Regions from separate parts of the Bacillus sp. WC2503 genome, predicted to be linked through region 3. Evidence: riboswitches for the same ligand, from Rfam matches in the RefSeq annotation. Region 3 holds a riboswitch; each other region holds the start of a gene.

Region 1 (2,275 bases), 4.7 Mb from region 3:
TAATGGAAATAAAGATACGAAAGAACCGAAAGAGAAGGTAGAGCAATCTACAGAACAAACAGAAGAAATGAAAGAATACAGCGCAGTACATGAAAAATATGATATAAAAATGAATAAAGAAATCAATAAAGCACTGCAGTTATTTGAAGTGGCAAAGGAAAAGGGCGGTAAGGAAATAACGAATGCTGCATATAAAGAAGATGTGCAAAAAGTAACAACGAGCATGTTAGAAGATATTGATAATATACGTAAAGAAATTCATGTTCCGAAGTCGAAAGAGCAAGAACATGAGGTATATGTTGGTTTCTTGAATGAATCGGAACAAGCGATGAAAAAATTACAGAAGTTAGCTAAAGAAGAAGATTCATCATTAATTCGTGATATAGAAATTAATTTTGCAACAGCATCGACATACTATAAACGTTTTCAAACAGAAACGAAAAAATAACCTTGCACATGCAAGGTTATTTTTTCTTCTTACCATCACCATCTTCATCTTCGTATACTAACACTTTCTGCTCTTCGTGAAATTCGGAAATAGTTTGTCCGGTAATATTATCGAAGGGTGTGTAAAAAGAAGTAACGCTTTTCTTTTTAATGAAAAGTTTATAAAATCCAATGATAACAAGTATAACAATTGTTAATGGCAGTCCTATAGTTGCTAGAAGTAAGGGATCCATCATATAGCTCCTTTAATATCATTTCTTTATATTATAAACAAAAAACTGCGATTTAGATAAATAACCTCATCGAAAACTGATTTTTCTAAACATATCCAATTTGATTGACTTTTCATTTTTTCAGAATTATAATTCGAAATATACAATTTGAACCAAATAATAATATAGCAATTTACTTATCCAGAGAGGTAGAGGGACTGGCCCTATGACACCTCAGCAGCGGGTTCTGTAATAGGAACACCGTGCTAATTCCAGCAAGCAAGTCTTGAAAGATAAGTGATGGGCCTTTGTTTATTAAGCCTTGATCTTATTTTTTAAGATCAAGGTTTTTTGTATTCTAAAAAGAGAAAAGGGAGTAATGGAAAAAGTACGTTCATAAAACAAAGTAAATTTATGTGTTTAGGGGGTTATTGAAGTGTATGTAATTAAAAAATTATCGGTTATGGTGTTCACACTATGGGTTATTACGACAGTAACATTTCTAATTATGCATATCATTCCGGGAGATCCATTTTCATCAGATGCAAAAATCTTTCCTGAAGAAGTGATTCAAAACATGAGAGCGAAGTATCACCTTGATGAACCGTTGTGGAATCAATATGTTGCTTATTTAGACGGTGTAGTTCATTTTGATTTTGGTGAATCTGTTCAATCAACCGGGCAAGGTGTATCAGAAATTATAACAACTGGCTTTGGTCCATCAGCAATTATTGGTCTACAAGCACTTGTTATTTCATTGTTAGTCGGAATTGCTGCAGGTACATTTGCTGCTCTATATCATGGGAAAGTAATTGACTATAGTGTGAGTTTGCTCGCAATTCTCGGTATTTCTATTCCAAGTTTTATTTTAGCACCACTATTTATACAAGTATTCGCTATTCAATTTGAGCTTTTACCAGTAGCGTCTTGGGGAACATTCGAACATACCGTATTACCATCTTTCGCATTGGCGTTAGGTCCAATTGCGGTTATTACAAGGTTTGTTCGTTCTAATATGATCGAAGTATTGCAGAGTGATTATATTAAGCTAGCAAGAGCGAAAGGCATACCAATTAAGAAGATTATTATAAGACATGCTCTTCCAAATGCGATTGTTCCAGTACTGACATTTGTTGGACCATTAATGGCTGGACTTTTAACAGGGACTTTCGTTATTGAAAAAATCTTTTCAATTCCTGGCCTAGGAAAATATTTTGTAGATAGTATTTTTAACCGAGACTATCCGGTGATTATGGGAACAACAATTTTCTATAGTGCATTATTAATTACTTGTATTTTCATTACAGATATTATTCACCGCATTGTTGATCCACGTATTCGTTCTATTACATAAGGAGGGGGGATATTTAAATGGGAGCTTATGAAATTAATGAACAGTTATTAACGAAAGAAGAGAAAAAAGAATTAACGATAAATAAAAATCAGCAAACGATTAGCAGAAAGAAAGAAGTGTTTCGTAAGTTTATATCGAATCCAATCGCAGTTTTAGGAACAGTGACGTTATTGCTAATTATTGTTTTCTCGCTTATTGGCGAAAGTTTAACGCCATTTACTGCGAGTGAACAAGTAAAAGAGGCAACAAATTTACCGCCGAG
Region 2 (2,275 bases), 3.2 Mb from region 3:
TCAATAGTCGTCAACGTTTTATATTCTGTACTATACGGCAACTTTGTTTGATTTAATACCGCAATTGCATCACCTTTCCAACTTACAGACCTCGGAACAGTTACAAATGTACTCATGCTTTTATGCCTCCTGAAACTGTCTGTTGAAATAATGTTCGAAACAGTTGAATATCAGCACACTTAGATTCATATTTTATTAGTTCTTTTCCTAAGTACAGCGCTTGCTTCTTAGCTTGAATTCTTCTTTCTTTATTTGCTATTTCATCTAAATCCGCTACATGAGCTAAACCAATTGTTCTACGAATCAGTTCACATCCGGCAAATCCGACGGCATCAGTAAAGATATTTTGCAAAATAATTGGTAACCATTGTTTTTCTTTCGTATATGCTTCTACCCCTTCTCCAATCCATAACTTCGTAAAAGTTTCTACAAAATAACTCCATGTCTTTTCTATATGGAAAAATAGTACACTTCTCTTTTCTTCTTCTCTCGATAAAGCATTTAATAATAGATTTGCGATAAATTGACCGATATCAAAGCCAAATGGACCGTACGTTGCAAATTCTGGATCAATCACTTTCGTTTCAGAAGGTGATGAAAAAATACTACCAGTATGTAAATCACCATGAATAAGCGCTTCTTTTCTCGTTAAAAACTTATATTTATATTGTGCTACTTTTAGTTTTAAAATTTTGTCACTCCAAAGTTCATCAATCACTGACTGTAAATCTGACTCATAATCATTCGTATCGTAATGTCCAAACGGATCCGTAAAAACTAAATCTTCTGTAATTTTACTAAGGTCTGGATTTACAAATGTACCTTCTAGCATCCTTTTCTCTTCTGACTGTAAACCGAAATCTGAAGTATAAAATAAAACATGTGCTAGAAAACGACCGATATGCTGGGATAAAAGTGGATATCCTTCTCCATCTATTAATCCTTTTCTTGTAATTGTTAGTCTTGATAAGTCTTCTATTACTGTAACTGCTAACTCTTCATCATGACTGTACACTACCGGAACATAATCTGGTACATACTTCGCAAAAATTTTTAATGCCTTGCTTTCAATCGTCGCTCTTTTTATAGACAACGGCCAGCTCTCACCAACTACTTTCGCATATGGAAGTGCTTGTTTTATTATAATTGATCTCTCTCCATCAACTAATTTGAACACGTAATTTAAATTTCCATCTCCTATTTCATGACAAACTACATTCGCCTTCTTGTCAAAATATCCATGTTCTTTCGCATATTGTACAGCTGTTACTTCTGTTAATGAATAATATCCCATCGTCTTTTCCTCCTTTTTAAATTCAGAGGTTTTTCTAACGCAGAAAAACCTCTTTCCACTAAGAAAGAGGTTTGAAGTTTATCTTCTCCCCTCTTATCTGCCAGAAATTTTACTTTCTGCTGGAATTAGCACCGTGCCTTTTGGCGTCATAAACGCCCCATTTCACAATGGTATTACGGTCGGTTGCTGGGCTTCATCGGGCCAAATCCCTCCACCTGCTCTTGATAAGAGTTATATAATTTTTTAGAATTTTTAACTTTATGTTGAAGACTATACCAAGAATAAAAATCACTTGTCAATATTTTATTTGTATAGTTCTGGACGGCGATCTGCAAAAACTGGAATTCCTTTACGTACCTCTTTAATCTTTTCGAATGTAAGTTCTCCAAATAAAATGGATTCCTCTTTATTTGCCTCTACCACGACTTCACCCCAAGGATCCACAATTAGAGAATGACCTGCAAACTCATTATTCGGATCCTTTCCTGACCTATTGCATGCAACAACATAACATTGATTTTCAACTGCTCTTGCTTGCAATAGCAAACGCCAATGTGCTAAACGAACTAATGGCCATTCTGCTACAACGAAGAAAACTTTTGCCCCTTTAGCAGTATGAACGCGCATCCATTCTGGAAAACGAATATCATAGCAAATTGTGCCAGCGCACTCGATATCATCTAGTTTAAATTCACCTGTTTTATTACCCGCCATTAAATATTTGTGTTCATCCATAAGCTGAAATAAATGTACTTTACTATATTCATTGACTAGATCTCCTTCGTTGTTTACGACATACATTGTATTGGTAACCCCTTGCTCTGTTTGCTTTGCTATAGAACCACCAACAATATGTACACCATATTGCTTCGACCATTCTTTCAACCTTTCTTTCGTTTCTAATCCATCTCTATCTGCAATTTCAGAAAGCCTCGTTAAATCATATCCTGTTGTCCATAGTTCTGGTAAGACGATAACATC
Region 3 (2,275 bases):
TCATCCAAGGAGAATACGCATCTTTCGAGTCTCCCCAACCGTTTATATGTTTTGATAATTGATCCATTGTTATATTTTCTTTTGGTAAACTATTTTTCTTTACTAAATAAGGTTCTAGTGAATAAATATCTGGCGTTTGTTCACCGGCAATTTTTTTGTATAAGAATCGTACTTGAACTTTCCCTACTTCAGCTGGATCCGTTGCAGCCGTAGCAGACCAAGGTGAGTTTTCTTTTTGCATAAGTTGTAAATCTTCATTACTTAAGTCAATGCTGTATACTTTTATATCTGTACGACCAGCTTGTTCAAGTGCTTTAACAGCTCCTTTAGCAAACTCATCCCACGAAGCGAAAATGGCTTGTAAATCTCCTTCTTTCGGATATTTTTTTAGTAAAGCTTCTACTTGTGTTTGTGTATCAAGTGGTGTGTTATTACTAGCAGTACCGAATCGCGCAACTTCTTTTATATTTGGATACCGTTTATAAAAAGCATCAATGATAACGTTACGACGTTCCATTGGAGCAAATCCGCCAACCCATACGACTGCGATATTTCCTTGTCCATTCAAATCTTCTGCTAACGTTTTTAATGATTTCCATGCAAGACTATAGTCATCTTGATCAATAATCGTTACACCTGGTAAGCGTAGATCGTTATCAAACGCGACTACGGGAATGTTCGCCTGTAACGCTTTTTCTACCCCAGGTTTTAATGCTTCAGATCGGCCATGATCAATTAAAATACCATCCACTTTTGAATTAATAGCAGTATCTAAATTTGCAGCCATTTTTGCTAAATCGTTATCAGAATTGTAGACTTGTACACTACCGCCAAATAGCTCGACTTGTTTTTTGACGCCCTCAATATATTGAGAGGAAAAAGTTCCGATAGACATTTGCATAATTAATGCGATTTTTAATGGCTTTTTTATTTGCTTTGGAATTTCTGTTTGTAAATGATTTTCAACTGTTGTAGTTACTTTTTTCACCGTTTGTTGCTTTTGTGAAGAGATAGCATCTTGTTCATTTGTACAAGCCGTCAATGTAAGTAATAGAAAAATAAGTACGATGGAACACAATTTTTTCATAAAAAAATCCCTCCTAAACTAAGAAGAGAGGGGAGGGAGTGAAAATAAAAAACGCCTTTTCATATAGAAAAGACGTCTTATCATATTACTCTTATCTTTCAACACAACGTGTTGTAAGAATTAGCACCGTGCCCATAAATGGGTCGGTTGCCGGGCTTCGTAGGGCTCATCCCTCCACCTGCTCTTGATAAGACATCGAATATTTAACTATTTTGAATTATTCCATGATTCTGTACAGTTGTCAAATGTTTTTTGAAAATAAAAAATCCCTCAGAAAGAGGGATTTTAATGTGGTAAGAATATCAATTGATAAGCGAACAAGATTCCGAATACATACACAAGTGGGTGAACAGAACGGAATTTACCTTTTGCCACTTTCATAAGTGGGTATGAAATAAATCCAAGTGCGATACCTGTTGCGATACTTGATGTAAGTGGCATGCTTAAGATTACTAAGAATGCTGGGAATGCTTCATCAAATGAATCCCAATCGATGTGGCGAACTGAACCCATCATAAGACTACCAACGATAATTAGTGATGGTGCAGTAATAGCTGATACACCAGATACAGCGCTCACTAATGGTCCAAAGAAAGCTGCTAATGCGAATAGAACAGCTACTGTAACTGTTGTTAAACCAGTACGGCCACCAGCTGCAACACCAGCAGAAGATTCAATGTAAGCTGTTGATGGTGTTGTTCCGAACATAGAACCGATTGTTGCTGAGAATGAGTCAGATAGAAGAGCTCGTCCTGCTTTTGGAAGCTTTCCGTCTTTCATAAATCCACCTTGTTGCGCAACGCCAAGTAGTGTACCTGTTGTATCGAATAGTGTAACAAGGAAGAATGAGAATACAACGCCGTATAATCCGTAGTTAATTACATCAGATACAGCAGTAATTGGATTTGATACGATAATTCCTTCTGGTAATCCAGGCATTGATGTAACACCGTTTGAGAACGTTAATTGTCCTGTGAAGAAAGCGATAAGACCAGTTAATAGCATGCCGATAAATAGCGCACCATTTACATTTAAAGACATAAGGACAATTGTAATTCCAAGTCCAGCTAATGCTAGTAGAACTGGAGCAGAGTGAAGATCACCAAGTCCAACTAAGTTTGCATCGTTTTTTGTAACGATACCTGTTAAACGTAAACCGATAAAGGCGATAAATAGTCCGATACCAGC

What was found. A riboswitch is a leader RNA that binds a small molecule or an ion and turns the genes downstream of it on or off. The one in region 3 is predicted to bind S-adenosylmethionine.
Region 1: linked by a shared signal. The riboswitch ahead of ACUN26_RS24945 (ABC transporter permease) and the one ahead of ACUN26_RS00665 (sugar ABC transporter substrate-binding protein) in region 3 are both predicted to bind S-adenosylmethionine.
Region 2: linked by a shared signal. The riboswitch ahead of mtnK (S-methyl-5-thioribose kinase) and the one ahead of ACUN26_RS00665 (sugar ABC transporter substrate-binding protein) in region 3 are both predicted to bind S-adenosylmethionine.

Annotation. Positions count from the first base shown of each region.
Region 1 covers NZ_JBQYMD010000001.1:4,815,064-4,817,338, forward strand. Annotated here, with positions in the region: gene ACUN26_RS24935 (hypothetical protein) at 1-448, shown strand, start outside; gene ACUN26_RS24940 (DUF3951 domain-containing protein) at 465-680, opposite strand; SAM riboswitch class I at 854-959, shown strand; gene ACUN26_RS24945 (ABC transporter permease) at 1,096-2,013, shown strand; gene ACUN26_RS24950 (ABC transporter permease) at 2,031-2,275, shown strand, end outside.
Region 2 covers NZ_JBQYMD010000001.1:3,297,892-3,300,166, forward strand. Annotated here, with positions in the region: gene mtnA (S-methyl-5-thioribose-1-phosphate isomerase) at 1-116, opposite strand, end outside; gene mtnK (S-methyl-5-thioribose kinase) at 113-1,294, opposite strand; SAM riboswitch class I at 1,385-1,525, opposite strand; gene ACUN26_RS16780 (carbon-nitrogen family hydrolase) at 1,598-2,275, opposite strand, start outside.
Region 3 covers NZ_JBQYMD010000001.1:117,509-119,783, forward strand. Annotated here, with positions in the region: gene ACUN26_RS00665 (sugar ABC transporter substrate-binding protein) at 1-1,087, opposite strand, end outside; SAM riboswitch class I at 1,176-1,281, opposite strand; gene ACUN26_RS00670 (NCS2 family permease) at 1,373-2,275, opposite strand, start outside.